DNA from 3 places in the Martelella endophytica genome. Region 3 is predicted to be linked to each of the others. Evidence: predicted binding sites of a transcription regulator. Region 3 holds the regulator's gene; each other region holds the start of a gene.
The links. Region 3 encodes LexA, which represses DNA repair genes until DNA is damaged. Its sites were predicted from a motif close to TGTTCNNNNTGTGTTCNG; they were not measured.

Region 1 (10,551 bases), 250 kb from region 3:
ACGCTCGCGGCGATGCCCGAGCTCGTCGATAGTGACATTGTGCCGGATGGCGGTGACGAGATCCTGCATCATCTGCCGGCCGACCGCGTGGAACAGGACGTCATTGGTGACGACAGTCGGAACCCGGGCTGCGGCGGCCAGGTTCGAAAGTTGCCAGAGGCGAAGCTGATCGTTCGGCCGCCGTCGCAGCGTCAGCGCGAGATAGGCACGGTCCCCGAAAGCCTCCCGCAGCCGTCGCAGATGCAAGGCGCAGTCATCATCGGCGCGATCGGGGACCAGGACGGCAATCAGCCCCTCGCCATAGGCGACGAGGTCGGTCCATTCGAGATGGCACCTGCCTTTGCCGGCACGCTTCTTGCCGAGCGACAGCAATCGGCATAGCCGGGCATAGGCCGCTCGGTCGGTCGGGTAGACGAGGACCGGCAGGCCGTCGGCAAGATCGAGGCGACAGCCGACCACCAGCCGGACGCCGGTCTGCTTTGAGGCTTCGAATGCGCGCACGACGCCAGCCAGCGAATTGCGGTCGACGACACCGATGGCCTCGATGCCAAGTTCGGCGGCGCGGGCGAACAGTTCGTCGCAACTGCTCGCCCCGCGCAGAAACGAGAAATGCGTGGTCACCTGCAGTTCGGCGTAGCGCGGCCCGGTCATCCGAAGATCCCATGGATGAACCAGCGGTGCGAGCCGCTGTCCTCATGCTCGCCATCGCCGGAGCGGAACAGCCAGTAGCGCTCGCCGGTATCGTCCTCGACCCGGAAATAGTCCCGGACGGCGGTAAGTTCGGCATCCCGCTTCCACCATTCGCCGCGAACCCGCTCCGGTCCATCGGCACGGCGGATGCGGCGACGCACGCCGCGCCAGGTGAACCAGACGGGCGGGTGATCCGGGAGAAGCGCCATGGTCTCGATCGGCTCCGGTCGCGGCAACAGCCGCGGCGGCCGCGGCCAGTCGCCGTCCCATGTGAGGCCGGTTTCCGGTGCCAGCGGAGCAATACGAGCGACCGAGCGTTCGGGCACATCGCTTTGAACCGGTACGAAACGACAGAGCCGGTGTTCGCCGACGCGATTGGCAAGGACATCGACCAGATCAGAGACATCGGCTTCCGGTTCCTCGACCAGGGACGAGATCGTCTGCTTCTCCCGCAAGGGTTCAGCATGGATGGCGACCAGCACCATGATCTCGATCCCGAAGCCCGGATCGACGGTCTCCAGCCTGTCGCGGAACAGTCGGACAAGGCGTCTGGGATCGCGCACCGGCTGGGCAGTGCCGACGCGGACGAACTGCATGGTGTTGTCGACGCGGTGGAACAGGAGATCCAGCCGCCGGGCGCCAAGGCCGCGCCTTTCGAGTTCAAGGCAAAGGGCGTCTGCGAGCTTGGCGATATAGCGGGCGATCGTCTCCGGGGCACCGATGGGCTCGGCAAAGGCCTTGCGCACCTCGACCAGCTCCGGCGAGCGGATCGGATCGACCGGCTCGGCAATCCGGCCAAGCGCCTGGTCCAAACGCCGGACGATTTCCGGGCCGAAGCGCAGTGTCAGCGGTGCGCGCGGCTGATCCAGCAGCTCGCCAATAGTCTCGAAGCCGAGTGTGTGCAGGTCGGACACTGTTGCGGGACTGAGCCTCAGCGCTGATAGCGGCATGGTTCGCAACATTGCCTCACTTTCGCCCGCTGGGATAACAATTGAAGGTCGCGCCAGAAACCGAGCTGCTGCATGCGCCGCGCCCCATGTGTCCGCGACCGCAGCACGCGCCTCGACGGCGGCCGCTGCGAAACGCCTGATCATGTCGGCAAGCATGGCGTCCTCTCCACCGTGCAGGTGATCGGCGCCGGTCGTATCGATGACGAGACCATCCGGCGGATCGGCCATCACCACCGGCGAAATCCGCTGAAGCGCCCAGAGCGCCAGCTTGTCCAACCCCTCGGTTTCGGCGGCAGGATCGGAATCGGCAATGATAAGGCCCGGCACAAGGGCTTGTGCCTTGGTGACGGCCATGCCGATCCGAACGCCAAGCTGTTCGGCATTGGCGTCGAGTGCCGTGATCAGCCTGCGACGGCCGGTGCGGCCGGCCATGACGAGCGGCGCATCAGCGGGAGGCGATGCGTCGCCCGATTTCCTTCTGAGGCGATCCGTCGGCCACCTCGGAAGGAAGAGCGAGACGACCCGTGTCATCACACGCCTCCAGTTCAAAATCGGCACTTTCTCCGGCACGACATCGGATGAGTTCGACCAGCCAGCGCGCGCGGCCAAGGCCGGGAACGGGCAGGGGTCGCGAGGGCAGGACGGAGACCCGCCAGCGGGTGACGCTCGCCGTCGGCTGCCCGAAATCGCCGGCCTCGGTCTGCCGTCGCCATCGGCGCAAAGCCAGCCCGATGGTGTTGGAAGTCTCGGCCGCCAGTTGCAGACGGCGCGAGGCGGTCATGGAAAGACGCGCCGTCTCCGCGACAACCGCGCCGAGCCCGCCATGGCGAAGCCCTTCCTCGAAACAGGCGAGCAGAGCCTTTTCGTCGCCGGCCTCGACATGGATCACGCGGTCGGGCTGAAGCCCGGCCTGGGCGATGGCCGGTGCAAACAGGTCTGGTCGCGTGACCACCCAGAGCACCTTGCCTCGGGTGCGTGCGGCAATGCCCGCCACGAACAATGCAGCCGCCGCTCCATCGACAGCGCCATTGCCGCCGCCCGCCACCTCATGCAGACAGCCGAGCGCCAGACCGCCGCCTGGAAGTCTGCGATCGATGTCCTTCAGGCCGAACGGCAGAACCGAACGCGCGCGTCCACCCGGTCCTTCGAGATGCGCGATGCGCTCCCGAAGCTCTGCGATGGCGGGACTGGATGCGGGGTTCGGCATGGTGTCGGACTGTCTCCTTCAGGACTTTGCAACGGCGGAATTCTCCGATATGTTCCTTATTTGTTCTTTCTTAGGTTTCGAGTCAATCGACCTCATTGGCGGGCCCTGTGGACGGCGACTGGGACAGAACACCGATGCGTGAGGCGCGCGTCGTTGAATCACAAGGGGTTTAGGGTAGGGCGGTATGAGCGCGGCGCATCTCGAAAAATTGAACGACAACCAGCGGGCCGCGGTTCTGCATGGCACGGATTTGCCTGATGGCGCCATCGGCGGACCGCTGCTGATCATTGCGGGAGCGGGCTCCGGAAAGACCAATACGCTTGCCCATCGCGTGGCCCAGCTCGTCATCTCCGGAGCGGATCCGCGCCGGATCCTGCTGATGACCTTTTCCCGTCGTGCCGCCGCCGAAATGGGAAAGCGTGTCGAGCGGATCTGCGCAAAGACGCTTGGTGACAAGGCCGGGATCATGGCGGACGGGCTTGCCTGGTCCGGCACCTTCCACGGTATCGGCGCCCGGTTGTTGCGCGAGTATGCGATCGAGCTTGGTCTCGATCCGCAGTTCACCATCCATGACCGCGAGGATTCGGCCGATCTGATGAACCTCGCCCGCCATGAGCTCGGCTTCTCCAAGACAGAAAGCCGGTTTCCGGCCAAGGGCACCTGCCTTTCGATCTATTCGCGCACCGTCAATGCCGAGGCGCCACTCTCGGAAATCCTGAGAGCGAACTTTCCGTGGTGTGCCGCCTGGGAACAGGAACTGAGGGAGCTGTTTGCGGCCTATGTCGAGGCCAAGCAGGTCCAGAACGTCCTCGATTACGATGACCTGCTGCTCTACTGGGCGCAGACCATGGGCGATCCGGCGCTTGCCACCGAGATCGGCGGACGCTGGGATCATGTGCTGGTCGACGAATACCAGGATACCAACCGCCTGCAGTCCTCGATCCTGATGGCGCTCAAACTTGGCGGCCGGGGGCTGACGGTGGTCGGTGACGATGCGCAGTCGATCTATTCGTTCCGGGCGGCCACGGTTCGCAACATCCTCGACTTCCCGAATGGATTCTCGCCGAAGGCCGATGTGATCACGCTCGACCGCAATTACCGGTCGACGCAGCCGATCCTCGCTGCGGCCAATGGCGTCATCGGTCTTGCCCAGGAGCGCTACACCAAGGATCTCTGGACCGACCGCGTTTCAACCGAAAAGCCGCGGCTGGTGACGGTTCGCGACGAGGGCGATCAGGCGCGGTTCATTGCCGACGAGGTGCTCGACAATCGCGAGGGTGGCATGCGGCTGAAGGACCAGGCCGTGCTGTTTCGTGCGAGCCATCACAGTGGGCCGCTGGAGGTGGAACTCACCCGTCGCAACATTCCCTTCGTGAAGTTCGGTGGCCTGAAATTCCTCGATTCCGCGCATGTGAAGGACATGCTGGCAGCACTCCGGTTTGCCCAGAACATGCGCGATCGCGTGGCGGGCTTCAGGCTGATGCAGCTCTTGCCAGGTGTGGGGCCGGCCTCGGCGCAAAATGCGCTGGACGCGATTGCTGAAACCACCGATCCGGTAGAGACACTGGCGGCCCTGCCAGCGCCCGCGCGAGCAGTAGCCGACTGGCCGGGTCTTGTGTCCTTGGTAACGGACCTCCGCCAATCAAACATGGGCTGGCCCGCTGAAATCGGCCGGGTCCGGGCATGGTATGAGCCGTATCTGGAGCGCATCCATGAAGACTTCGAGATGCGCCGTGCCGATCTTCTGCAGCTTGAAGACATTGCCGCTGGCTATCCGTCACGGGAACGGTTCCTGACCGAGCTGACGCTCGACCCGCCCGATGCTACCTCCGGACAGGCCGGTGTGCCTCTGCTCGATGAGGATTATCTGATCCTCTCGACCATCCATTCGGCCAAGGGGCAGGAGTGGCGCTCGGTCTTCGTCCTCAATGCGGTCGACGGTTGCATTCCCTCCGATCTTGGCGTCGGCACGACCGACGACATCGAGGAAGAGCGACGCCTGCTTTACGTGGCTATGACGCGGGCACGGGACAGCCTGAACCTTGTCGTTCCACAGCGCTTCTTCACGCATGGACAGTCCTCGACCGGCGACAGGCATGTCTATGCCTCGCGGACCCGATTCATTCCCGCTATGTTGTTGCAGCATTTTGAGAACAGGACATGGCCGGTGGTGAAGCCCGGGCAACAGAACAACGCGGGCCCGCGGCAGGTTCGGCTTGATGTCGGCGCGCGGATGCGCGGGATGTGGCGCTAACGGAGAGGGGACTTGTGCAATCTCTACAATCTGACGACGACACGGGATGCCGTCGTCCAGTTTAGCAAGGCGATGAGCGACAAGGCCGGATGGAACGAGCCGTCGCTCAACGTCTATCCCAACACGCTGGCGCCGATCGTTCGCGTCGGTGGCGATGGCAAACGGGAAATCGTCAGTGCCACCTGGGGCATGCCGACGCCGCCGGCCTTCGTCAAAGGCAAGGCCGATCGTGGGGTCACCAATATCCGCAACGTCGGATCTCCGCATTGGCGGCGCTGGCTTGGGCCGACAAGCCGCTGCGTCGTGCCGTTCACGTCATTTGCAGAACCCGATCCCGCCAGCAAGGTGGAGGGCGGGCGCGTGCCGAATGCCTGGTTTGCGCAGAACCCCGACCGGCCGCTGATGTTCTTTGCCGGTTTCTGGACGCCGTGGAAGGGTGTGCGGAAGGTCCGCGATGGCGAACAGGAATACGAACTGTTCGGGTTTCTTACGACAACACCGAACGAGATCGTCAAACCCATTCATGAGAAGGCGATGCCGGCGATCCTGACGACGCCGGAGGAAGTCGCTCTGTGGCTCACCGGCGAGTGGGCAGATGTGAAACACCTTCAGCGACCGCTGCCCGGAAACATGCTGGTCGTGGTCGACCCTCCTGAAAACTCCTAAGACGAATAACGTCGTCACGGATCACGCTCTTGAGATGGTCATGGCCGCCCTGGATGAAATGACAGCCTTGGAAAGAGACCACGAGGTCAAAACGGATGGTGCTGCCCCAGTCATCCGCAAGATCATCCATGTCGATATGGATGCCTTTTATGCCTCCGTCGAGCAGCGCGACAATCCCGACTTGAGAGGCAAGCCGGTCGCAGTCGGAGGCTCGGCGGCCAGAGGTGTCGTCGCGGCGGCCAGCTATGAGGCGCGGGCGTTTGGTGTGCGATCCGCGCTCCCCTCCGTGACCGCTAAGCGCCGCTGTCCCGACCTGGTCTTCGTGAAACCGCGGTTTGACGTCTACCGGTCGGTCTCGGCGCAAATTCATCAGATATTTGCCGAGCATACAGATCTGATCGAGCCGCTTTCGCTCGATGAGGCCTATCTCGATGTAACCGAAAACAAGCAAGGCATCGCGTTCGCAACCGAGATCGCGACGATCATTCGCGCCCGTATCAAGGAAGTGACCGGCCTCAACGCGTCTGCCGGGATTTCCTACTGCAAGTTCCTCGCGAAGATGGCGAGCGATCTGAACAAGCCAAACGGTCAGGCCGTGATCACGCCGAAGATGGGGCCGGCATTTGTTGCTGACCTCGCCGTCAAGAAATTCCATGGCGTCGGGCCGGCGACGGCCGAAAAGATGCAGCGGCTCGGGATCGTGACCGGAGCCGATCTGCGTCAGAAACCGCTCGCCTTCCTGCGTGACAACTTCGGCAAGTCGGGCGGGTGGTATTATCGGATCTCGCGGGGGATCGACGAGCGGCCGGTTCAGCCCGATCGGCCGCGCAAATCGATCGGCGCGGAAGACACGTTTGCTGCCGATATATTCGAGTTGGAGGCGGCGAGGGCGGAGTTGATTTCGCTTGCAGAGAAGGTCTGGCGCCACGCTGAGAACAAGCAGATCAGTGGGCGGACCGTCACGCTGAAGGTGAAATATGCTGACTTCCAGCAGATCACACGGAGCCGGACGGTTGGCCAAAATATGCGAAGTGCAAGCGATATTGCTGGAATTGCCAACGTGATGCTGACCGAGGTGTTTCCAATTCAAAAGGGTATCCGCCTGCTCGGGATTACCCTTTCCTCATTAGGGGAAAGCTCTGATGGAATACGAGAGCCTCAGATGAGTTTGCTGTGATCCCCACGACCGAAGGAAGAGACGTCTACTCTGCAGGTCCGACAGAAGCGAGAGAAAACCTTGGCACGCTGTGAACGGCAGTAAAGGGGCCGGAAGCGGACCTTCCGGTTCAAAGCACTGGAGGTGGCAAAACTAACGCGAGTTATAATCGCGATGACAGCGCGTGTCATTAGAATGCGCCTGCTATCAAGCCCGCTTCGGGCCTTCGCATCGCCTCTATCCACGCTTGCACCTGTGCGCGGTTCGCCGTCGTGATCGGATAAGCACGCGCGCTCACGTCGCTCGATGCGCCTGGGCTGATGTCGCTCGTTGTTACCACAAGCCCTGCATCGGCGCGCTCCTCAAGCATGTCGGCATAAAGCGCTTTCACCACCACGCGCCCGACCTTGCGCTTTTGGCGCTTGCACTGAACGATCACCGCCGGCGGCGCGCCCGGCGGTGCGTCGGCGTTCCACAGCCGCACATCGATGCTACCGTCGTTGCGTCCGGGCCCTAGCTCGACACTGTAGCCGCCGCGCTGGAACCACTCGGCGGTCAGTCCCTCGAATTGCCGCCAGTGAATGTCCTTGAGCCGTTCGGGATGGCTCGCAAGGTAGTTGATGAAGCGCTGATCGAAATAGCGCATGGGTTCGGCTGGAAGCTGCTCGCTCGCGAACAGCGCATCGAGTGTGATCCGATCAGCAAGCGCCACCGACCGCGTGAAAAAGGGCGAGAAGGCGAGATGATGGGTCATCGCCTCTTGGAGCGCGTCCCAGACGCCGGCCTTGCCTGCGACCATCGCCTTCAATTCCGCCAGGATCGCCGCCTGTTCAGCTTCATTGCTGCTGCGCAGGCGCAGATAATGGCTGGCGACCGCCTCGATTTCCAGCATCTCATCGAGCGTCGCAAATTCCCGCCAGTCACGCCCGACCAGCTTCATCAGTCGGATGCCCAGCGTCGGCATGCCTGGTTCGTCGGTGACGCCGAGCGCATACAGCAGATCACCGACCGTATCGGCATATTCATCCGATCCCACCCGCATCGCGACATCCCCTTCGAGGCCTTCACGCAAGCTGTGCACCTTCGGCAGATGCGCGAGTATCTCGGCTTCATTGAGCGCAAAACCGGAGCGCACTCCGGCATCCTCGCTGAGCGAGGTACGGAACGCAAAAGAGGGCATGATGATATGGCCCATTAGCTAGTCGTTCATTGTACTGCTGGGGAGCTGAGGCGGCCTAAAAGTGAACTTAATCTCTGTCGCTCCTACATCGCCAAAAATTGCCCAAACGTCGTCGCTCCCAGTGCGTTGAGCGCCTGCTTGATTGGCTGCTGATTCGTTGACAGGCAAATGTCAGTTTTCCTAGCGTGACCGCCAAGACCTGCCATTCCGCTTTACCACTTAATCGGGAACATTCAGCATACGCAAGCCGAGCGGCTACTTTCGGCAATTCTATAGCCCGCGCAAACGACCAGAATGACGGCGCTTAGCCGCCAGACCGCTCATGGCGCAACAAGATCGACAGAACCGGGGCCGTGAACGGACTGTCCGGACTTGGCAGTGGGCGAAGAAACAGCTGCCATAGACCACGGTCGGCCTCCATGACCGCTTCCGACCCCATCTCGGACACTCGATGGCCGTTTGCAGATCCCCGAAAGCTGTCCTTCGTACAACGACTGAGTACGACAAGTTCGGGGCCGATCTAAACAGTCCTAGTCATGCTGAAATGTGATCAGTTATGATATAAGTTGGTATGAGGGGGCACTATGTATCTGTCGCGAATCAGGATTGAGAATTTCCGCAACTTCCGCGACCTTGATGTCGCGCTTGGCGGTAACATTGTCATTGTCGGCGAAAACCGCGTCGGAAAGAGCAATTTGCTCTTTGGCCTGCGCCTTGTCTTCGACCCCTCACTGCCCGATAGCGGCCGACAGCTCGGCCTCGCGGACTTCTGGGACGGGTTGGAGGAGATTACCGCTGATACGACCATAACCATTTCGGTAGAGATCAAGGATTTTGAGGACGACCTCGACGTCTTGGCGGTGCTGACCGACTATCGACTCAATAGCGATCCGAACACCGTCTGCCTTACTTATCAATTGCGTGCTCAGCCTGGCCTTGGTCATGCCCCCGCTAGTGACGATGATTTCTCATTTGTCTGCTTCGGTGGCGAGGATGAAGCTAAGCGCTTCGGTCATGATCTTCGGCGCCGCATCACGATGGACTTACTGCAGGCCCTTCGGGATGCGGAGGGCGATCTTGCTGCTTGGCGCCGATCCCCCCTTCGTCCTCTCGTCGAAGATGCATTCATCGGAATCGACAAGGATGCTCTCAAAGAAATTGGAGAGAAGATTGCAGGGGCCAGTGCCGCGGCGATCGATTTCGATGAGGTGAAGACGCTCGAAGTCAACATCTCAGAGCTATTTTTGGCAATGGCCGGCTCGAAGCAGGATGTGCATCCATCACTTGGCTTCAGCTCGACCGACGCCACGCGCATCAACCGGCAGATTCGGCTGCTGATAGATGAAGGGCGACGTGGCATCGCCGACGCCAGTCTCGGCTCGGCAAACCTCATCTTTCTCACGCTCAAACTGCTTGATCTGCAGCGCTTGATCACTGCCAACAAGCGCGATCACTCGTTGCTCGCGATCGAGGAGCCGGAGGCGCACCTGCATCCGCATCTTCAACGCCTAGTTTACAAGCATCTCTTTGAGACTATCGTCGATGGCGGAGACGGCGTTGATGCTGACAACGACGAAGATGCCGCTGGTCCGCTTTCGGTTATTCTGACCACCCACTCGCCGCATATTGCAAGTGTTGCCCCGTTGGAATCGCTCCTACTCTTGCGAGCTTCCTTAAACGAGGGAACGGTGGGATATTCGACCGCTGCAGCGGACTTCACCAAAGCCGAAACCGAAGATCTCCAGCGATATCTGGATGTCACTCGTGCAGAGATGGTCTTCGCGCGCGGTGTCATCCTCGTCGAAGGCGAAGCAGAGCGGTTTCTGATCCCAGCATTTGCCGAGGGTATGGGCATCTCGCTCGATGAGCATGGGGTGTCGGTGTGCTCTGTCGCCGGGACGAACTTTCAGCCGTATGTCAAGCTGCTCTGCGCTTTGGGCATCCCATTCTCCGTGATCACCGATTATGACGAAGTGGACGAGATGCCACGCGCCAACAATCGGGCGCTCAAGCTCATTCGGATCATCGACGAAGCCGCTGAGGAGGGTGACACTGACGCAGTAATCAAAGCCATCGAGGACAAGGGAACATGGAAGGAGACATTTGCGGAAATCGAGAAGTTCGGCATCTTCGTGAACGGGAGTACGCTTGAGACCGAGCTGTTCGAGGGGGACTATGCTCAGGAGATGATCGACACCCTCCGTGAGCAGAAATTCGGCGCCGGACGCAAGGCATTCCTTGATGCATGGGAAGCGCAGCCAGAGGATTTCGACGCTGATGAACTGCTGAAGATGATCGAGCAAATGGGCAAGGGGCGGTTCGCGCAAAGACTAGCGACGCGTTCGGCCGGCAAGCCCGTGCCCGACTATATTAAAGATGCGATTAATCATGTCATCCGTCTCGTCTAACAGGGCACTTTTTCTTAAGGCGGCAGAGGATCTGCGTTCT
Region 2 (10,551 bases), 650 kb from region 3:
CATGGCCAGCAGATAAGGCATGTGTTCGCCAAGTCCGAGCGCGCCGCCGATGATCAGCGTCGGCGTCACGATGCCGATGATGCTGGCCAGAATATGCTGGAAGGCTGCCAGAAAGGACGCTGCCGGCGAAGGCACGTCGTTGAGCTTGTAGATGATGTGATGGTGTTCCGTCATGAAACCTATTTCCCCCGCGGTCTCGGCCGCTTGATCGACACTTTCGATACAGGGTCTGCCAAGCAACATCCGTGCCATAAAAGCGTCACAATAAAGCATGCGTTGCATTTTGCGGGCAACGGCGCGAAATCAACGGCGTCCGCCCCCTTGGCGCGGCTCCAGGCCAGGAACCGCATCCCTCTGAAAGTGCAGATTGAATGCAAGGTAAACGCGAATTGCATAAAATGCGGGCAAATTCGCGCGAGTGACGGTCATCACACCCTCCACGCCAGAGGATCAGGCGAACCGCCACGGGCCCTCCGCAGCGGCAGATCGACGGCCGGTCCACAGACATATCACGGCCAAGGGCTATCGCTCCCCGCCTTCATCCGGCATGATCGCGCTGATTTGATACGGCAGCCCGCGGCTTCGCCCTGAGCCATGCCGGAGGCGCCCCTGCGGCAATCGCCGCACCAGCTACGAGCCCGGATTTTGACCATGAAAATAGCCACCTGGAACATCAACGGCATCAAGGCCAGGCAGGAAAATCTCGCCCAGTGGCTGGAGACTGAAAAACCCGATATCGTCTGTCTGCAGGAGATAAAGTCGGTCGATGAGGGCTTTCCCAGCGCAACATTCGAAGCGCTCGGCTACCATGTCGAAACTCACGGCCAGAAGGGTTTCAACGGCGTCGCGCTGCTTTCGCGGCGCCCGCCCGAAGACGTTTCCCGCGGCCTTCCGGGCGATGACGAGGACGCGCAGTCACGCTACATCGAAGGCGTCTTCAGCGTTGCCGGCGGCGTCATTCGCGTTGCCTCCATCTATCTGCCGAACGGCAACCCGGTCGATAGCGACAAGTATCCCTACAAGCTCGGCTGGATGGCACGACTGAGAGAGCATGCGCGCACATTGCTGGCGCTCGAGGAGCCGCTGGTGCTCGCCGGCGACTATAATGTCATTCCGCGCCCGCAGGACTGCCACGACCCCGCTGTCTGGGCCGGTGACGCGCTGTTCCTGCCGCAGACCAGGGAAGCCTTTTCCGCCCTCATCGGCCTCGGCCTGACGGACGCGGTGATGGCCGGCAGCGATGACGGCGGCCAGTACACGTTCTGGGACTATCAGGCCGGCGCCTGGCAGAAGAACAACGGCATCCGCATCGATCACCTGCTGCTTTCCGCCGAAGCGACCGACCGGTTGACCGCAACGGCAATCGGCAAGGATGTGCGAAGCTGGGAAAAGCCGTCCGACCACGTTCCGGTCGTCGGCACCTTCGAATTCGATTGGGTTTAGGGCGTATCAGCGCGGGCTTCTGACAGCGCGCAGGCATGTCGGCGCTGTCAGGGCGACGGCGGTGTGCTCATGTTCTGGGCCAGTGCGACGGCACCCCGCCGATCTGTCTCATCGACCACGGAGAATGACTTCTCCTGCAGATCGCGGATCCAGGCGCAATCGCTCGGTGGGCAATGATCGGCCGCCATCGTCAGATAGGCCAGGCCGAGAACCGCCTGCCCCTCATTGAAGATGAGATCTCCGAAAACCGCCATGGCGCCGACATTGCCGTTCTTGCGCGAAAGATTGAGCCATTTCTTGGCAAGGCGGACATTCTTGGCGCCCCCCTCACCGTTCAGGATCATTTCGGCCAGATGAAACTGCGCATCGGGATTGCCAAATACGGAGGCAGCCTGGAAGTAGAGCTGCCGAGCCTGCGCCAGGTCCTGGTTGACGGCAGAGCCCGGAATACCGGTATAGTAGTAGCGTGCCAGCGCCAGAAGAGCGTTGACGTAAAACCCAGTATCGGGCGAGCCGGGCTCCACATCCTGGTTAACGATTTCGGCGTAATACTTGAAAGCCTCGTAGTCATTCTCGGGCACGCCGTCGCCGGAGTCATACATGTTGGCCAGCGCCCAGCGCGAGCCGGTATGCCCCTTCTCGGCGGCATAGCGATAGGCCTCGACGGCCTTTTCCTTGTCGCCGTTCTTGTAGGCCTTGAAGGCGAAGCGGAACAGATCGAACCGACCGGAATCCTTCGGCACGTCGGAAGAGATATCGAAAGCCATTGCCGACCGAAGCGCCGGTGCGCTGACCAGCATGCCGGCCACGGCAACGCAAAACCCGATCTGTCTGAGACTGTGCATCATCATCAAACGCATCTTCTACCGAAGCTTCGGCCCAGAGCCGCCCTTGCCATCCGCAAGGCCTCGCGCCGCTGCCGCATGACCCTTTACTATCCGCCCTTTTCGCCGGCGGCTTGAGGCCCACAGATGCTCCGCGTTTGTGGCGGGAAATGGACGGACCTGCAGAGAATGGTTCTACGGGATTTTCAAGCCAATTACTGTGACGCAAGCGACACACTTTGTGAAATAGACCGAACGGCTAACAAAACGTAACCGGAGCCGCAAAGGCACAGGGCACGAAAAAAGCCGCATAGCCGCAGCCAAATCGCTGAAAGCCGCTGCAGGCGAGTTGCGCCGCTTGGAAAGCCGTAATACACAGAACCGCGCCCCGCGGACGTGGCGAAACTGGTAGACGCAAGGGACTTAAAATCCCTCGACCTTCTGGTCATGCGGGTTCGATCCCCGCCGTCCGCACCACCCTGGCACCGCCCTCCGACACCACGACAACATATCGACGACCGCCACGGGCCGGTCTCCGTCATATCGGCAACCCAACCAACAAAAAAAGCCCGGTCGGAGACCGGGCTTTCTCGATTACGTCAACTTCAGATTAGAAGTCGCGCTGCAGACGGAACCAGCCGTTGAACAGGTCCTGGTCGTCAGCGTCGTCAGCCTTGTAGTACTGAAGGTTCAGCTTGGCAGCCAGACCGTCGACGATCTCGTATTCGAACAGAGCGCCGCCCTGCCAGTACGAGTCGGCCTCGATACCAGCAGCCGTGTCGTCGAGATGGGTGTACTGGAAGGCCGGGGTTACCTTGAACTTGTCCGAAACATTCAGACCATAACCAACAGCAACAGCCCAATCCGAGTAGGCGCCGGGACCGAAGTAATCGTCGGCCTTGTTGGCGTATGCGTTCCAGCCGCTGGCCCACTGAGCACCGAAGTTAAGTTCACCCGGGCCGAGAGCAAAGCCAGCCATCAGACGGAGCGAACCTTCTTCGTTGTAGGTGTCGTAACCGCCATCGAGCTTCATGTCGACGCCACCGGCAGCAAAGCCGATGCGGCTCGAGAAGCCAACGTGGTTGGAAGCCGGCGTGTAGTCATACGAAATCATCGACGGGCTCAGAGCGTCAACCGAGAGACCAGCGATGAAGCCGTCGGCAACGATGCCGTAACGCATCGAGTTGAACTTGGTTTCGCCCGACAGATCGTCGATTTCGCCAACGAGGCCATCATCCCAGTAGCTGGTGAAGTAACCAGCCTGGAAGCCACCAAGACCAAGGTAGGTCTGGTCGAGCTTGACGCCGCTACCGTTGAAGTAGGTGTTGCTCGAATACTCAGCGTTAATCTTGATAACGCCGGTCAGCGTGCCGAGCTCGGTGTCGGTCTTGGACGTGATGTCCAGGTGACCACGGGTCCAGCTACCCCAGTCGCCATCGCTCAGACGAGCAGCATCGCCCGTTTCAAAGTCGACCTGGAAACGGATATAACCGCCGAAGTCGAGGCAGGTTTCAGTACCCGGAATGTAGAAGAAACCGGCGCCGAAAGCGTCGCAGACTTCTACGTAGTTAGCAGCTACAGGCTCGATGACCACTACCGGGTCGGCCGCCTGAGCGCCCGAAGCTGCAGCAAAGGCGGCAGCGGAGCCGAGGAGAAGGCTCTTAACGTTCATAATGACCTCCAAATAAGGTTTAAAGCGGGTCTGGGATTTTCGCCGAGGCGTTCCCTGCCCCATCCCCTGGTTAGAAGAAGATTGGGCCGTCTCGCCCTCGCTTCCGAAGATGAACATACAAGAGCGGCTGCTGATCGCAATCGCGAAACGTCCTGTTTCTGCCCTCGACCCCTTCCTTACCCGCTTGCTGTTGCGGATTGGCAACAAGTTCGTGCCCTGCCGCCACAAATCTTTACAAAAGGTAAAGAAAAACAAGCCTTCACATGCTTCCGGCGAGCGGCCGGCAGTCCCCTTCTCCGCCCGACAAGCGAATCTCCCGCCCGCACACCTGCGGCGGGCGCAGCAGATACGCCGCCCTTAAACCGGCCCTTCGCTCAGACCAGCTCGACGTCGATGACGCCCGAGACCGCCCGCATGGCCGACGCCACTTCCGGAGAGAGGCGATAGGTTCCGGGCAGTTCCACTTCGACTTCGCGCAAGCCATCGTTCTGGATGACGACAAAGGAGACGAGCCCGTCGCCATTGTCATTGAGATGGCGGGCGAGCGAGGCGAGCGGCGATTCGTTGCGCAGGAAGATTCGCATCGCCTTCTGCTGGCGCACGGCTTCCTCCTCAAGCGACTGCACCGTCTGGATGCGCATGCCTATACCCTCGGGCCGCATTTCCGCGGATACGGTGATGACAACCGACGTGCCGGGCTCCAGGAGATCGCGATACTGATAGAGCGATTCGGAAAACAGCACCGCCTCGAACTGTCCGGTCGAATCGGAAAAGGCGATGATGCCCATCTTGTTGCCGGTTCTGGTCTTGCGCTCCTGCTTGCCAACCACCGTGCCAGCAAGACGGCCGCGATCGGAGCCGTTCTTCACCGAGAGCGAGAAATCCGCAAAGCTCTGCACCCGCATCTTCGACAGAAGGTCCGCATAGGCATCGAGCGGATGCGCCGTCTGGTAATAGCCGAGCATCTGATACTCACGCATCAGCCGTTCCGAATCGGGCAGCGGCGTATAGTCGGGCAGAACGATGGCCGAGACACCGCCGCTGCTGCCGAAGATATCGCCCTGACCGCTGACGAGATCATCCTGCGTGCGCTGGGCAAAGCCGATGATCCGATCGAGGCCGGCGAGCAGGGCCGCGCGGTCCTTGCCGAAGCAATCGAAGGCGCCGGCGCAGATCAGGCTTTCAAGGACCCGCCGGTTCACCTGTTTCGGGTCGATGCGCTGGCAGAAATCCTCGAGACTATCGAAAGGCCGGTCGCCACGGGCGGCGACGATGTGATCGACCGCGGCCTCACCGACACCCTTGATTGCGGCGAGCGCATAATAGATGCGAGCCTCGCCCGGCTCGAAATGACGATAGCTGGTCTGCACCGAAGGCGCGACGACCTCGATGCCGAGGCGCTTGGCATCATGACGGAAGTCGTTGAGCTTTTCGGTATTGGCCATGTCGAGCGTCATCGACGCGGCCAGGAACTCGACCGGGTAATGCGCCTTCAGATAGGCCGTATGATAAGAGACGATGGCGTAAGCCGCAGCGTGCGACTTGTTGAAACCGTAATTGGCGAATTTCGCAAGCAGGTCGAAGATCTCGTCCGCCCGCCCCTTCTTCACTCCCCGCTCGACAGCGCCTTCGACGAAGCGGACACGCTGCTTGTCCATCTGCTCCTTGATCTTCTTGCCCATGGCGCGGCGCAGAAGGTCGGCTTCGCCGAGCGAATAGCCGGCCAGCACCTGGGCGACCTGCATCACCTGCTCCTGATAGATGATCACGCCCTGGGTCTCGGCCAGGAGATGGTCAATCACAGGATGGATCGACTCGATCTCCTCCTCGCCATGCTTGCGCGCATTATAGACCGGAATATTCTCCATCGGACCCGGACGATAAAGCGCCACCAGCGCGATGAGATCCTCGATACGGTCGGGTGCCATGCCGATGAGTGCCTTGCGCATACCGGCACTTTCCACCTGGAACACCCCGACCGTCTCGCCGCGGGCCAGCATCTCGTAGGTCGGCGGATCGCCGAGCGGCACGGTCGAAAGGTCGACGGAAATACCGCGCCGGGCAATGAAATCGACCGCCGTCTTCAGCACCGTCAACGTCTTCAGGCCAAGGAAGTCGAACTTCACCAGCCCCGCCTGCTCGACCCACTTCATGTTGAACTGAGTCACCGGCATGTCCGAGCGCGGGTCCCGATACATCGGCACGAGCTTGGACAGCGGCCGGTCACCAATGACGATCCCGGCGGCATGGGTCGAGGCATGGCGGTAGAGCCCCTCGATCTTCTGCGCGATCGTCAGCAGCCGGCCGACAATCGGCTCTTCCTCGGCGGCTTCCTGGAATTTCGGCTCGTCCTCGATGGCCTTGGCAAGGGTCACCGGGTTTGCCGGATTGTTCGGCACCAACTTACAGATGCGATCGACCTGGCCGTAAGGCATCTCCAGCACGCGGCCGACATCGCGCAGCGCCGCGCGTGCCTGCAGCGACCCGAAGGTGATGATCTGCGCGACCTGGGCGCGACCATATTTCTGCTGGACGTAGTGGATGACCTCTTCACGCCGATCCTGACAGAAGTCGATGTCGAAGTCGGGCATCGACACGCGTTCGGGGTTAAGGAAGCGTTCGAACAGCAGTGAAAACCGCAGCGGATCGACGTCGGTAATCGTGAGCGCATAGGCGACCAGCGAACCCGCACCGGAGCCGCGGCCGGGCCCGACCGGGATATCGTGTTCCTTCGCCCATTTGATGAAGTCCGAAACGATCAGAAAGTAGCCCGGGAATTTCATGCCTTCGATGATGCCGAGTTCATAGTCGAGGCGGGTGAAATAGTCCTCCCGGCTGTGCCCCTCGCTCAGACCGACATGAGCGAGCCGTTTCTCGAGCCCTTCCAGCGCCTGCCGGCGCAACTCGTTCGCCTCCGCCTTTTCCGCGGCTTCCGGATCTTCGGCGCCGCCGGTGAACCGTGGCAGAATCGGGTCGCGGGTGTTGAGGATGAAGCTGCAGCGCCGGGCAATCTCGATCGTGTTCTCGCAGGCTTCGGGAAGGTCGGAAAAGAGTGCGGCCATCTCTGCCTGGGGCTTCAGGTAATGATCCGGCGTAAGACGAAACCGGCGGTCATCCGACACGATCGCATTGTGGGCAACCGCCATCAGCGCATCATGCGCCTCGAAATCCTCGCGCGCGGGAAAGAAGGGTTCATTGGTGGCAACGAGCGGCAGATCGAGATCATAGGCGAGCTTCAGAACGCGGCGCTCCTGCTGCACGTCGTATTCACCGTGGCGCTGAACCTCGACATAGAGCCGATCGCCGAAAAGCGCCTTCAGCCGCGATAGCCGATCAATCGCCTTCTCTTCGAAACCGAGGGCTAGCGGCTGATCTATAGGGCCGCCCGGCCCGCCGCTGAGCGCGATCAGCCCTTCGGTCCGTCCCTCAAGCCAGCTGCTCTTGATATGAACGCTGTCATTTCCATTGCCGCCGAGATAGGCCTCACCGACAAGATCGAGAAGATTGGCATAGCCCTCTGGATTGGAAACAAGCAGCACGATCGACGGCAGCTTGACCGGAAGATGCGAGCCGCCGCGGCGTTCACCGTCGCTGCCATCCTCCATGTCGATGGAGAGCTGGCAGCCGATGATTGGCTGCAATCCCTCGCCGACCGCCTTCTGCGCGAACTCCAGGGCACCGAAGAGATTGTTGGTATCGGTCACCGCGATAGCGGGCTGGCAATCGGCGACAGCCCGCTTCAGCACAGTCTTCAGCGGCAGCGCTCCTTCGAGGAGCGAATAGGCGGAATGCACGCGAAGATGAACGAAACTGACCGCCCGTGCGTCCGCGTCCGCAGTTTCATCCCGTCGTGCATCCATACCGGCCATATTCAGCTCCATCACCAAAGTCCGGCCGCCACTATAAAGACAAAGCCCCGCCGTGGCACTTCGTGCGCCGGCTCAGCGCCGACAATGCACAGAAAGCTTTTCCCGGATGGCGGGGCATGGCGGCGCGTCTCAGAAGGCACCGATGATCAGCGCCATGCTGGCGACGAAGATGCTGATGGAAAAGAATGCAGCAATGTCTCTCATGATGTCGGTCATTTCCAAGCTCCTGTTCCTTATCTGTTTTTATACTGTTCCGTTTTTGTTCTAATTACAATCATTTTTATCCGCGGCCTTTTTCGCCTGAGCGAATCAGATTTGGATTCAACCACTTGGAGATGCAAAAAAATGACTGGCCATGCGTTCCGGTGGTCGCGGCTCCTGTTTGCACGCACCCGGCCGGGCGCAAAAGCGGTGTCACGGCAGCATCGCCTCCGCCAGGCTTCACTTGTCGTCCGCAACACCCTACATCTTGCACGACCCTAACGAACGATGGACGGACAGCGTGGCAGACGAGCAAGCAGAAGCGGAACACGGGCGCAGGCTTTCGGATATTCTCGCCGAGCTCAGGCCGGATGAAAGCGGACGCGTCAGCCTTCGCCAGCTTGACGAGGCGCTTGCCGACAGGTCGTTCGGCGCATTCCTGGTTGTCTTTGCCATACCGAACCTGGTGCCGCTACCGCCGGGCGCGACCCTCGTCCTTGGTATTCCGCTCATCCTCATCGCCTGGCAGATGATGGCCTCACGCCACAATGCAATCTGGCTGCCGGAGCGGATTGCGCGCGTTTCGATCGATGGCAAACGCTGCGCGGATGCGCTGGACAAGATCCTGCCCTGGCTCAGATGGATCGAGGGCGGGATCCGCCCGCGTGCATGGTTTTTGAAGACACGGCGCTCCGAGCGCCTTCTCGGTGCCTATGCGCTGATCCTCGCCATCGTCGTGTTCTGTCCCATCCCCTTCGGCAACTGGTTGCCGGCGCTGGCACTCGGCATTATCGGCCTTTCGGTCACCGAGCGCGATGGTTATGGCATCATCGTCGGCTCGATCGTCGGCGTGGTCGCGATCCTGCTTGCCGGTCTCGTCGTGCTCGCCGCAGGCGCTCTGCTCGCCCTCATCTTCTGAAGTGCGAGCGAAAGCCTCAAAATCATTAGTCTCGAGTGCGGTCAGGCCGCGCGGCTCTGCGCCTGCACTGAGCGGAAGGCGTGGCGGATCGCATCTGCAACCGCCTCGACGAGTTCGCCACCGCCCGGCCCGCGTCTGAGGCCAATGTCGTAATGGCCGAGCTCCGGCAGGCCGTGCTCGGCGCCAAGCACATCCATGTCGTCGGTCACGTAATAGGCGGCAAGCGGCGCCACGGCGAGATCGGACAGCACGGCAGCCCTTTGCACCATTGTCGTCGCACTCATATAGGCCACGCGGTAGCGCCGGTCCGCCGCAGAGAGGTGCTTCACGGCCTCGGCGCGCCAGGCGCAGGAACTCTCCCACATCGACACCGGCAGCGGCTCCTTCAGATAGGCCGTGCCACCGCGGGCGCCGACCCAGACGAGGCGCTCGCGATGGATCAGCTCGGTCTCTTCGCCGTCGGCCGCCAGATCGCCGGTATTGAGGAGGGTCAGGTCCAGCCGCTGTTCGTTCAGGCGTTTCTTCAGGCCGATGCTGTTGTCGATCGTGACATCGACCATGACGCCGGGAAAGGCCTCGGCGAACCGCTTGAGAATGGTGGGCAGAATCCGCTCGCCGATATCGTCGGTCGCACCAAGGCGAACGACGCCCTGCATGTCCGGCCGGCGAAAGCGCGACATCGCCTCGTTGGAAAGCGCCAGCATGCGCCGCGCGTAGGAAAGCAGGGTCTCCCCCGATTCGGTCAGCCGCACGGAACGGGCATCCCGAACGAAGAGCTGGATACCGAGCTGCTCCTCAAGCCGCTTGATCTGCATCGAAACGGCGGAGGGCGTCCGGAACACGGTCTCGGCCGCCGCCGAAAAGCTGCCGCTCTCGGCGATCGCGACGAAGGTGCGGAGAATGTCATTGTCGAGCACCGGCAGAGGCGTCTGCATCAGGTTGGTCATCGTGCCACCTATCGTTCAATTATTTTGACATGAACCGTCATAACATTTCGTTTGATTGAATGTCAAAGCCGCCTATCTTCACCGTCATCAACGAAGGAGAAGAGCCATGGGCCTGTTTGCCATACTGCACCACCTCATCCGCCCGTTCACCAACCTGACACGGCGTAGCGACGAACAGCGACGCAAGGAAATGCTGGAGCGCAGCCTTTCGCGGATACCGCCGCATCTGCGCGACGACGTCGTCGCGAAGGAGAAGTTCTGGATCTATGACTGAGCGGCAATGCCCCGGCCAGGCCCGGCTGGCCCGGCCGGGCCAAGGCATGCTGCGCTGCGGCGAACCGCATCACGTCTGCATGATGATCGTCAAATCGAGAAAAATCGCGCCATTCTGCCAGCCGTCCGGGCAAAAAATCGCCGGACTTGCGGCGCATCGTCTTTCCTGACGCTTTTGCTTGTGTCAATGTCGCATATAGACAATTGGCGGCCCGATTTCTTGCAGAAGTTAAGTTTTTCGCGGCTCCTTATTTGGCGGTGTGTGCACAATGGTGAGATCATTCGTCTTTTATCTGATACCCCAATTCTCGCTTCTGCCGTTTTCCGGCGCGATCGAGACATTGCGCATTGCCAACAGAATGCTCGGTTACGAGGCCTTTCGCTGGCGTATCGCTTCCGATCT
Region 3 (10,551 bases):
CATAACGGCCACAGCGAAGTCGCCGAAATCGAAACCGCCTACCACATGCTGACACCACTGCTCGGCGGCGCGGCGGCGGCCGCCTTTCTGATTTCGCTGATTGCCTCGGGCATTTCCAGTTCGGTCGTCGGCACCATGGCCGGCCAGATGATCATGCAAGGCTTCATCGGCTTCCGCATTCCGATCTGGCTGCGGCGGCTGATCACCATGGTGCCGGCCTTCGTCGTCGTGGCGCTTGGCGTGAATGCCACCGAGGCACTGGTGGTGAGCCAGATCATCCTGTCGATCGCGCTCCCCGTGCCGATGATTTCGCTGGTGATCTTTACCCGCAGCCGCAAGGTGATGGGCGAATTCGCCAATGGCCGTCTCATTGGTGCGCTCGCCATCATCGGTGCAGCCGCCGTTCTTTCGCTGAACCTGGTGCTGCTCGCCCAGACCTTCGGCGTGCCGATCCCCGGCCTCGACTGAGGCTAGGCAGGCGGGGCGACGGAAAGGCCGAAGCCCTGCATCAGCCGTTTCATCGCCGGGCTGGCATTGCCCGTGAAGACGGCGAAATCCGGATTGGGGCCGCTGATGGCATCTGCGCCGCCATGCCGGCCGATCACCCGCCGGGCCTGCAGGGCAATTGCCTCTGCCGGGTTGATCCAGTCCACCGGCCACGGCGCGAGCTTGCGAAACCGGTTGGCAAGGAAAGGATAGTGAGTGCAGGCGAGCACGACGATGTCGGTGCGCCGCCCCTCCTCCTCGACGAAGCACGGCGCAATCTCGTCCCACAATGCCTTGTCTGAAACCTCGATGCCGCAGATATAGTCCTCGGCAAGTGCGGCCAGATAGCGGGAGCCGACAAGCCGGGCGTGGCAATGGCTGGCGAAGCTTTCGATCAGCGTCCGGGTGTAATCGCGCTTGACGGTGACCGGCGTAGCCAGAACCGAGATCAGACCGGACACGGTGCGTTCGGCGGCCGGCTTGATGGCGGGAACCGTCCCGACGAAATCCATCTCGGTGAACCGCGCCCGCAATGCAGCGCCCGCAAGCGTGAACGCGGTATTGCAGGCGATGATGACGCAGACGGGCCGTATATCCTCGATCAGCCGTTCGAAAAGCGCAAGGATGTGCGCCAACAGCGCCTCCTCGTCCCAGTCGCCATAGGGGAAGGCCGCGGTGTCGGCAACGTAGACGAAGCGGCGCTCCGGCATCAGCATCCGCGCCTCGCGCAGCACGGTGAGCCCGCCAATGCCCGAATCGAACACCAGGACCGGGCCGGCAGCCTCAGTCATTGTCGTCGTTCTCCTTGCGCCGGTAGCGATCAAACGAGGAGATAACACCCCTTAGAACATGGATTTCCTGCAGGCTCATGGCTCGGCGCGTGAAGACTGAGCGGAGGTTCTCGATCATGCGCGGTCGCTTGTCGGCAGGGCGGAAATAACCGCGCGCATCCAAGGCATCCTCAAGGTGGCCGAAGAAGCCGAACAGGTCCTCCTTGGTGGCCGGCGTCTGCTCGACCGCCTGGAACGGCGTCTCCGCCTCGTCCGCCATACCGGATTTCATCCATTCATAGGACATCAGCAGCACGGCCTGGGCAATGTTGAGCGATGCAAAGGCCGGATTGACCGGGAAAGTGACGATCTCGTCGGCAAGCGCCACCTCCTCATTGCTGAGCCCCCAGCGCTCACGCCCGAACAGGATGCCCGTCCGCTCGCCGGCGGTGAAACGCTGCCGCAGTGTGCGCGCGGCAACGGTCGGCCCACGCACAGGCTTGAAGCCGTCACGGCTTCGCGCCGTCGTCGCATAGACGAAGTTCAGGTCGGCGATCGCATCTTCGAGCCGGTCGAACACTCGGGCGCCGTCAATCACGTGATCGGCCTTGGAGGCGGCGGCCCGCGCCGTCTCGCTCGGCCAGCCATCGCGCGGGTCGACAAGGCGGAGCTCCGCCAGTCCGAAATTGGCCATGGCGCGCGCCACCATGCCGATGTTCTCGCCAAGCTGCGGATTGACCAGAATGACCACCGGTCCTTCGGCAATCATGGTGCGCTCCGAATTCGTTCCTGCCATCGTCTCTTCTTCATTCTCCGGAAAAGAGGCTCGCAACCTGATGGTTTCTGCACCATTTGCCGACGAACCTGACTGACCGACTGATTAGGGCGTCGGCGTCGCCAAATCAATCCGGCGCGATGGAACTTCTGCCGAATCGCGCCCGGAAGTGCGCCGCCAGCCGCTGGTGCTGATCGTGAACCCGGCTCCCTCAATAAAGCACTCGGCGGCGGGAACAAAACTGCCTCGCAGGCAGTTCCCCTATCATAAATCGATGCCCTTCCCGACCAAGACAAGGATATCCACCATGACCCGTCTCATCGCCTTTTGGACGTCCCCGGTTCACATTCGCGCCAAGGATGGCCACACCCTCACGATCGAAGGCCCTAGCCATGCTGAGGATGTTCTCAAGAGCAGATGGCCGGTCAAACAGGGTCCGCACTTCGAAAACGCCCTTGAGCTTTGCGTGCGCGCTGGTGAGCAGCCCGGCCATCTGGGCCAGGCCCGCGATGCATTTGTCGCGGCCGCTCTCGAAGCCGGCATGCTGCAGACGTCGCGGAAGCAGACGCTCAAGACGATGGCCAGAAAATTGAATCTCGGCCTCCCTTCAGCCGCCAGCGCCTGAGCTCACAACGCTGGAAATTTGCACCGAATGTGCGCCGCCGAAAGCCAATGCTTTCGGCGTCGGTTTTGTATGACTATCCCGAACACGGATGCCACAGCGCACTCTTGCGGAACATGTTAAGAACATATATAGTTCGTTCTGTATTTGTTTCTTATACTATGGGTTGCGAAAGGGTGCGGGATGCTGACGCGTAAACAACAGGAACTCCTGTTCTTCATTCACGAGCGAATGAAGGAGTCCGGAATTCCCCCTTCCTTCGACGAGATGAAGGAGGCGCTTGATCTTGCTTCCAAATCCGGCATCCATCGGCTGATTACGGCTCTTGAGGAACGCGGCTTCATCCGCCGCCTGCCAAACAGGGCCCGAGCGCTGGAAATCCTGCGCATGCCGGACAGTTTCGTCGCCCAGCAGCCGCCGCGCCGCGGCTTCTCCCCCAGTGTCATCGAAGGCAGTCTCGGCAAGAAGGCAGAGGTCGCCGCGCCCAAGGCTGTGAGCAGCGACAGCGGCTCCACCGAAGTTCCGGTGATGGGCCGGATCGCGGCCGGTGTGCCGATTTCGGCCATCCAGGAAAACACCCATAACATGGCCGTTCCGGCCGACATGCTGGGCGCAGGTGAGCATTACGCGCTGGAAGTCCAGGGTGATTCGATGATCGAGGCCGGGATATTCGACGGCGACACCGTGATCATCCGCAACATCAACACGGCGGCTCCAGGCGATATCGTCGTTGCACTCGTCAATGACGAAGAGGCGACGCTGAAGCGCTTCCGCCGCAAGGGCGCATCGATCGCGCTCGAGGCTGCAAACCCGGCTTACGAGACCCGCATCTTCGCCGCCGATCAGGTCAAGGTTCAGGGCAAGCTGGTCGGCCTGATTCGTCGCTACCACTGATCACCAGCCTTTCCGGCAAGGCGATCGGCGACCTGAAGTCGCCGCTTCGCCAGTCGTAGAGACGGTGGCGGCTCCATTCTCGTGCAAGCGTCGTGACCGAGGGTGCTATGGTGACGACGGTGCATGCGTGTTTTCTCGCCCCCTCCCCCGATAGCGGCCTGACCGTGGTGATCCCGTCGTGAACCTCGGCCTTTTCCGATAAGCCGAAAGCCGGTGCCAGCGTGAAGACGATGGCACCGGCCTCGCGTCGCATTTGCGGGGTGACCAGAAAACGGCCGCTTCGGCAGGTTTGGTAGCCGGTACGATAGAGGCTGATCACGATATCGCCGACGTCGCAGGCAAGGCCGACGAGGGCTGGATGCAGCGCCTGGACCACGACAAGGCCGTCCGGTGCAGCCACACACCATAGATCTTTCTTGCAGTAAAACCGGTCAGGCGTCAGCAATGCCTCGCTGACCAGGCCGGCAAGTTCGGCGCGCCCGCGACGCCAGGCAGCGTTATCGTCCAGACGTGCGCGGCGATCGGTGGCGTCAATGAAGGGCTCGCCGGGTTCGACCATGATTGGCGGAACGGTTTCTTCAAGCGCGAGCGCGGTCTGCCATTGCTCGTAGATGAAGGCGGGCGGCCGTTTGTCGCTGACGGCAGCGCTGGTGTTCCTCACGATGGCGACGAGATCACCATCTTCGGAGACGAGGATGCGGACCGCGCTGTGATCGCCAGCCCGGGCGAAAAGCCCGAATGCCAGCAGCATCGGCACGACCCCGACATAGCGCAGGCGCGTGCGCAGGAGCACGAAGGGCACGAAACCGGCGGTGAACAGAAGCAGGAAACCCGCCGGCGCCTTGCCCGTGGAAAATGCCCCGCCGAGCTGTTTCACCCAGTGGGCGGTGGCCATCACCCAATCGAGCCCTGCCCCCATGACATGAAGGAACGGCCCGTGCAGGCCAAGCGGCATCGTCAGCATCGCGGCAAGCCCAGCCGGCATCACGATAAAAGTGATCACCGGCATCGCCAGAAGATTGCCCAACAGGCCATAACCGGCAACGCGCTGGAAATGCGCTATGGCGAAGGGCGCGGTCGAAAGCCCCCCAATCAGCGCGGTCAGCACGATGCCGGCGGCAAACAGGAACAGGATGCGGATCACGCCGTTGCGCCGCGACTCGGCATGACGCCGGGAGCCCGAGCGTTGCCAGAGGCTGTACCCCGCGATCAACGCCGCCGTGGCGGCAAACGACATCTGCATGCCGGGACCCGAGGCCTCAGAGGGCGACAGCGCCAGAATGACGAGCGCCGAGACCGCAACATTGCGCAGGCTGATCGCCGGACGGTCAAACAGCGCGGCAATCAGCATGATCGCGAGCATCAGGAAGGCGCGCTGGGCGGAGACCTGCATGCCGGACACGAGAAGATAGAAGAACGCCGCCGCCAGCGCGGCGATGGCCGCCACCTTTTTGGTCGCGAACGCCTCGGCGCCGTGCACGGAAAGCGCCAGCAGCAACCGAAGGCTTGTGAAGAAGATGCCGGCGGCGAGCGCCATATGCAGTCCGGAGATGGCGATGACATGGGCAAGGCCGGCGTTGCGCAGCGCGTCGAGCGTTTCGGCCCCCATTGCCCTCCGTTCGCCGGTGATGATGGCATTGGCAAACGCACCGGATTCGCCCGGCAGCACAGCACGGATCCGGGCAGCAATCGCCTCGCGCAATTCCGCGATCGCAAGCATGACCGCCCCCGGCTTCGGCGCGTTTGCGGCCATCGCCGCCGGCTCCGGCGGACCATAGAAATAGCCGATCGCGCCGATGCCATCGAAATAGGAGAGGAAGCCGAAGTCGACGAGGCCGGGCAGCGCCGGTGCGGATGGTGGCGACAGGCGGGCAAGGCCGGAAATGCCGCCGCCGACCGCAACCGGCGGCTTGTTCCCACGCGCCACAAGCGCCACCCGCTGCGGCGGGCGGTGGATGACGGGATCGTCCGTCGCTGAAACATCGACGACGTAGCGCCAGCCGGAGGTCGTCTTCTCGCGCTCGGCGACAATGCCGGTGACGTGGGTTACCACCGGCGAATCCAGCATCACCGTCGAAAGCCGGTCGGTCTGCAGCGCGGCAAAGAGCGCGCCGGCGAAGAACAGGGCGCAGGCAGCCGTGGTGAGACGGATCAGCGCGCGCGCGTGTCGCAGCAAGACTGCGGCAATGATGAAGAGCGTGCCATAGAGCATCAATGCCCAGAAAGCGGGCGCCTCGGCTCGCGAGAACCACCAGATTGCCCCCGCTGCAATCGCGACCGGCGCAAGCAGAAAGGCGCGGCCAAAGGCGAGTTCCTCTTCCATGAGCCGCGTCAGATTGCCGCGGGCAGTGCCCAGGAACCGCTCGGGCGCTGCGGCTGCATCGTCTCCCGACGTCGGCGTTTTCAACCTGCTTCGGAGCAGCCGGAGGCGCCGCAACGCGCTGCCGCTTCGCGCCCTCTGCCGCCTGCCGGCGGTTCCTGCTGCATTATCCTCCACTTTCACCGGCCACGCCCCATGCAACCCTGAGTATCGTGGAACGGTTGTAGAGGGAATGCAATCGCCGCCGCTTGAAAGTGGTGCAGAATTTCCTTTCCACGCGGCCAAAAAACTTGCTAAACGCAGGTATCAACATTCGACCGCATCGCAACAACGCCCATTCTGCGGCTTGGCAGCGGCGCGTCGATCCTATACCAAGTTGTTAAAATTCATGAATACTCAATCAAGCGTCTCGCGCCTGAACATTTGGAGGACAGCATGACGGAACAAGGCAAACTCACGCTCGACGGCAAAGAACTCGAGCTGAAAGTCGAAGCAGGCACCTTCGGTCCCAAGGTGCTCGACATTGCCTCACTTTACAAAGAGTCGGGCATGTTCACCTATGACCCCGGCTTCACCTCGACGGCATCGTGCAAGTCGAAGATCACTTTCATCGACGGCGACCAGGGCATCCTCCTGCATCGCGGCTATCCGATCGACCAGCTTGCCGAAAACGCAAGCTTCCTGGAAACCTGCTACCTGCTTCTGTTCGGCGAACTGCCGACGGCGACGCAACTCAAGGATTTCGATACCCGCGTTACCCGCCACACGATGATCCACGAGCAGCTGACGCGGCTCTTCACCGGCTTCCGCCGTGATGCCCACCCGATGGCGATCCTCTGTGGCGCAGTCGGTGCAATGTCGGCCTTCTATCACGACTCGATCGACATCTCCGATCCCTACAAGCGCGAGATTGCCAGCGTTCGCATGATCGCCAAGATCCCGACGATCGCGGCCATGGCCTACAAGTATCATGTCGGCGAGCCCTTCGTTTACCCGCGCAACGATCTCGATTATGCGGCCAACTTCCTGCACATGTGCTTCGCCACGCCGTGCGAGGAATACAAGGTCAATCCGATCCTGGCCCGCGCGCTGGACCGCATCTTCATCCTGCACGCCGACCACGAGCAGAACGCCTCGACCTCGACCGTTCGCCTCGCAGGCTCATCGGGTGCCAATCCTTTCGCCTGCATTGCTGCCGGCATCGCCTGCCTCTGGGGCCCCGCCCATGGCGGCGCCAACGAGGCCGCACTCAACATGCTGCAGGAAATCGGCTCGGTTGACCGCATTCCGGAATATATCGCCCGCGCCAAGGACCGCGACGATCCGTTCCGCCTGATGGGCTTTGGCCACCGCGTCTACAAGAACTACGACCCGCGTGCCAAGATCATGCAGAAGACCTGCCACGAGGTTCTCGGCGAACTCGGAATCAAGGACGATCCGCTCCTCGACGTCGCCATGGAACTCGAGAGGATCGCGCTCACCGACGAGTACTTCATCGAGAAGAAGCTCTACCCGAACATCGACTTCTATTCGGGCATCACCCTGAAGGCGCTGGGCTTCCCCACGACGATGTTCACTGTTCTCTTCGCGCTCGCCCGCACCGTCGGCTGGATTGCCCAGTGGAACGAGATGATCGAGGATCCGGAACAGCGCATCGGCCGTCCGCGCCAGCTCTACACCGGCGCCGACCATCGCGACTTCGTGCCGGTTGCCGAACGCTGAGCAATCACTGCACACAGAACAGGAAAGGGCCGGTCATTCGCCGGCCCTTTTTGCATTCAGACTTTGTCGTGGTTCAGCGCGAAAGCACATCGAGCACCACCTGAGCGGCCTTGCGCCCCGGCGGAACGTCGGTCTGCATCAGATCCCAGACGCGATCAAAGCCCTCGACCATGGCGCGGCGCTGCAGCGTGTCGGCGCTCAGCAACTCAAGCCAGCGGGCAAGCGCGCCGGCGCGCATCGTGTCATTGAAATATTCGGGCACCAGCGGCGCATCGGCGATGATGTTCGGCAGCGAGGCTGACCAGATGGTGATCTTCTTCAGCATGAACCGCCCGATGAAATCGGCCTTGTAGGCCGAAACCGCAGGAACGCCGCTGAGTGCCAGTTCGAGCACCACCGTGCCGGAGGCGGCAACCGCCGCATGGGCCTCGCCGAAGGCTCGCCACTTGCCCTCTTCGCCAAGCACGATCTCCGGTTTCACCGGCCAGTCGGCGATCGCAGCCCGGATATCCGCCTCGCGATGACGCACCGTCGGCATCAGGAAGCGCACATCGGCATTGCGCGCGGCGAAAATTTCGGCGACTTCGCGAAAAACCGGCGCAAGAGAGCGGATTTCACCGGCGCGCGAGCCCGGCAGCAGCAGGATGGTCGCCCGCTCGCCGGGCTCTGGCAGTGATCGATGGTTGCGCGCGGCCTGAACGCCCGGCACCTCGGTCAGGCGATGGCCGACGAACGTGGTCGGCGGACCGCCGAGACGCTCCATTGCCGCCGGCTCGAAAGGCAGCACCGCCAGCACATGGTCGACATAGGCCGTCATCGCCGCTGCACGATATTCCTTCCAGGCCCAGACGCTCGGGCAGACATAGTCGACGATCGGCAGGTCCGGCAGCGCCCTGCGGACGCGCCGTGCGACACGGTGGGTGAAATCGGGGCTATCGATGATCAGAAGCAGCTCCGGCTTTGCCGCAATCAGCGCGTCGGCCGTCTGGCGAATGCGCCGAAGAAGGCGCGGCAGCCTCGCGATCACCTGGGTGAAGCCCATGATCGATAGCTCAGAATAGTCGAACAGCGAATTCAACCCCTCGGCCGTCAGCGCATCGCCGCCAACGCCGACCAGCTCGACCGGCCCGTCATACATGCCCTTCAGCGCTGTAATGAGATTGCCGCCGAGGAGATCGCCGGAAACTTCACCGGCGACGACACCGATCCGGAGTGGTTTAGCCATGGGCTGATCCCCCCTCTGTCTCCGCCGCCGTCAGGCCGAAAATGAACAGTCCGGCCGCATCGGCGGCGCGGATGGTCTCCGCGCGGTCGAGAATGAGCGCACGGCCCGCCTCGATGGCAATGCCGCTGAGCCCGGCGGCAATCGCGGCGCGAACGGTTTCCGGGCCGATCGATGGCAGGTCCGCCCGCTCTTCCTGTTGCGGCTTGCAGAGCTTGACCAGCACACCCGGCCGCATCGGTGATACCCGGTCAACCTCGCGCATCCAGCGCACCCTGTCCAGCATCTGGTCGGTCCCTTCGGCGCCCTCGACGGCGACCACACGGCCGCCAACGCTGACGGCCCCCTGGCCGATGTCCAGAAGGCCGATGGCGCGCGCCGCCTCGCAAGCCGCGGCGATATCGGCCCGCGCCTTCTCGTCGGGTGTCACCGCGCCGAGCGCGCCCTCCCCCACCAGAAGCTCACCGGCAATCGCCTGCGCGCCTATAATCTCGAAACCGTGCTGCTCGAAAAGCGCGATCACCATGCGCAGCACCTTGTCGTCACCGCCGCTGCTAAGCTTGCGCCAGATGGCGGGCAATGCCAGGAGAATGCGAAACGTCGGCCGAAGCGACGACCACTCGGGCCGAGTACGCACGCCACCGGAGAGCACGACCTTGCTGATCCCGCGCTGCTTGAGTGCGGCAACAACGGGCGCGAAGGCGCCGAGACCGGCCTCCATAGAGGAATAACCGGTCCAGTCATCGCTGCTCTCGCCTGAAAGGCGGATGATGAAGGGTTCGTTTCCCGCGCGCCTTGCGGCCTCAGCCACATAGTGTGGCAGGCGGCCATTGCCGGCGACGATCGCGATCGGCTCTCCGGCCGCTGGCGATGCCGCCCCGCTGGTCACGCCGTGCTGCCTCGCCGGCGCGATCCCGGCGTCGTCAGCGCGCGATCACCATCGCGGTCGAGGATAAAATCGAGGATCTCCCGCACGGCTGCGCTCTGGTCCGCAAATTCTTCACGTGCCGCCTTGGCATTCTCCAGCACCTGGCCGCCGCTGAAGATCGCCTGATAGGCCTTGCGCACGACATGGATCTCATCGCGCCCGATACCGGCGCGCTGCATGCCGACGACATTGAGGCCGCCCATGAAAGCGGGATTATCGACAACCATGGCATAGGGAATGATGTCGTTGACCACGCCGGCAAGTCCGCCGACGAAGGCCTGGCGGCCGATCTGGACAAACTGATGGATGGCGGCGCCGCCGCTCAAAATCACCCGGTCATGCACTGTCGCGTGGCCGCCAATCATCACATTGTTCGAAAGAATGATGTTGCTCCCCAGTCGGCAGTCATGACCGACATGGGAATTGGCAAGCAGCAGATTGTCGTCCCCGAGAATCGTCTCAGCCCCACCATGCGACGAACCGGTGTTGACGGTAACGCCCTCACGGAAGGTGCAATTGCGGCCGACGATAAGTCGTGTCGCGCTGCCATCGTGGCGCACGCTCTGCGGCGCACCGCCGATGACGGCCATCGGAAACACCGTGCAGCCAGCGCCGAGCTCCGTGACGCCCTCTACAATCGCATGATGCATCAGCGTGACGTTGTCGCCAAGCACCACATCGGCCCCGACATAGGCGAGCGGACCGATCTTCACGTTCTCGCCAATGGTCGCGCCGTCCTCGACAACAGCACGTTTGTCGATGACGGCGGAACTGGCTATTCTGGTCATTCTTCTTCCTTGCGCACCATCATG

Region 1: TM49_RS16215 (ImuA family protein) is a predicted target of LexA. The motif match lies at 2,898-2,915, and genes of this name have one in related genera.
Region 2: dnaE (DNA polymerase III subunit alpha) is a predicted target of LexA. The motif match lies at 8,058-8,075, and genes of this name have one in related genera.

The regions. Positions count from the first base shown of each region.
Region 1 covers NZ_CP010803.1:3,525,584-3,536,134, forward strand. The annotation lists gene TM49_RS16205 (error-prone DNA polymerase) at 1-651, opposite strand, end outside; gene TM49_RS16210 (Y-family DNA polymerase) at 648-2,171, opposite strand; gene TM49_RS16215 (ImuA family protein) at 2,086-2,847, opposite strand; gene TM49_RS16220 (ATP-dependent helicase) at 3,032-5,101, shown strand; gene TM49_RS16225 (SOS response-associated peptidase) at 5,114-5,767, shown strand; gene dinB (DNA polymerase IV) at 5,826-6,944, shown strand; gene TM49_RS16235 (restriction endonuclease) at 7,114-8,118, opposite strand; gene TM49_RS16240 (ATP-dependent nuclease) at 8,688-10,511, shown strand; gene TM49_RS16245 (ATP-dependent helicase) at 10,492-10,551, shown strand, end outside.
Region 2 covers NZ_CP010803.1:3,923,620-3,934,170, forward strand. The annotation lists gene TM49_RS18115 (uracil-xanthine permease family protein) at 1-174, opposite strand, end outside; gene xth (exodeoxyribonuclease III) at 652-1,443, shown strand; gene TM49_RS18125 (tetratricopeptide repeat protein) at 1,491-2,243, opposite strand; tRNA gene TM49_RS18130 (tRNA-Leu) at 2,658-2,744, shown strand; gene TM49_RS18135 (porin) at 2,878-4,194, opposite strand; gene dnaE (DNA polymerase III subunit alpha) at 4,314-7,808, opposite strand; gene TM49_RS18145 (exopolysaccharide biosynthesis protein) at 8,311-8,928, shown strand; gene TM49_RS18150 (LysR family transcriptional regulator) at 8,970-9,875, opposite strand; gene TM49_RS23705 (hypothetical protein) at 9,982-10,149, shown strand; gene TM49_RS23710 (hypothetical protein) at 10,142-10,318, shown strand; gene TM49_RS18155 (GlxA family transcriptional regulator) at 10,418-10,551, shown strand, end outside.
Region 3 covers NZ_CP010803.1:3,274,293-3,284,843, reverse strand. The annotation lists gene TM49_RS15000 (Nramp family divalent metal transporter) at 1-468, shown strand, start outside; gene murI (glutamate racemase) at 471-1,277, opposite strand; gene TM49_RS14990 (RNA methyltransferase) at 1,270-2,052, opposite strand; gene TM49_RS14985 (DUF982 domain-containing protein) at 2,339-2,656, shown strand; gene lexA (transcriptional repressor LexA) at 2,837-3,547, shown strand; gene TM49_RS14975 (ComEC/Rec2 family competence protein) at 3,501-5,954, opposite strand; gene gltA (citrate synthase) at 6,303-7,589, shown strand; gene lpxB (lipid-A-disaccharide synthase) at 7,663-8,814, opposite strand; gene TM49_RS14960 (LpxI family protein) at 8,807-9,700, opposite strand; gene lpxA (acyl-ACP--UDP-N-acetylglucosamine O-acyltransferase) at 9,697-10,527, opposite strand; gene fabZ (3-hydroxyacyl-ACP dehydratase FabZ) at 10,524-10,551, opposite strand, start outside.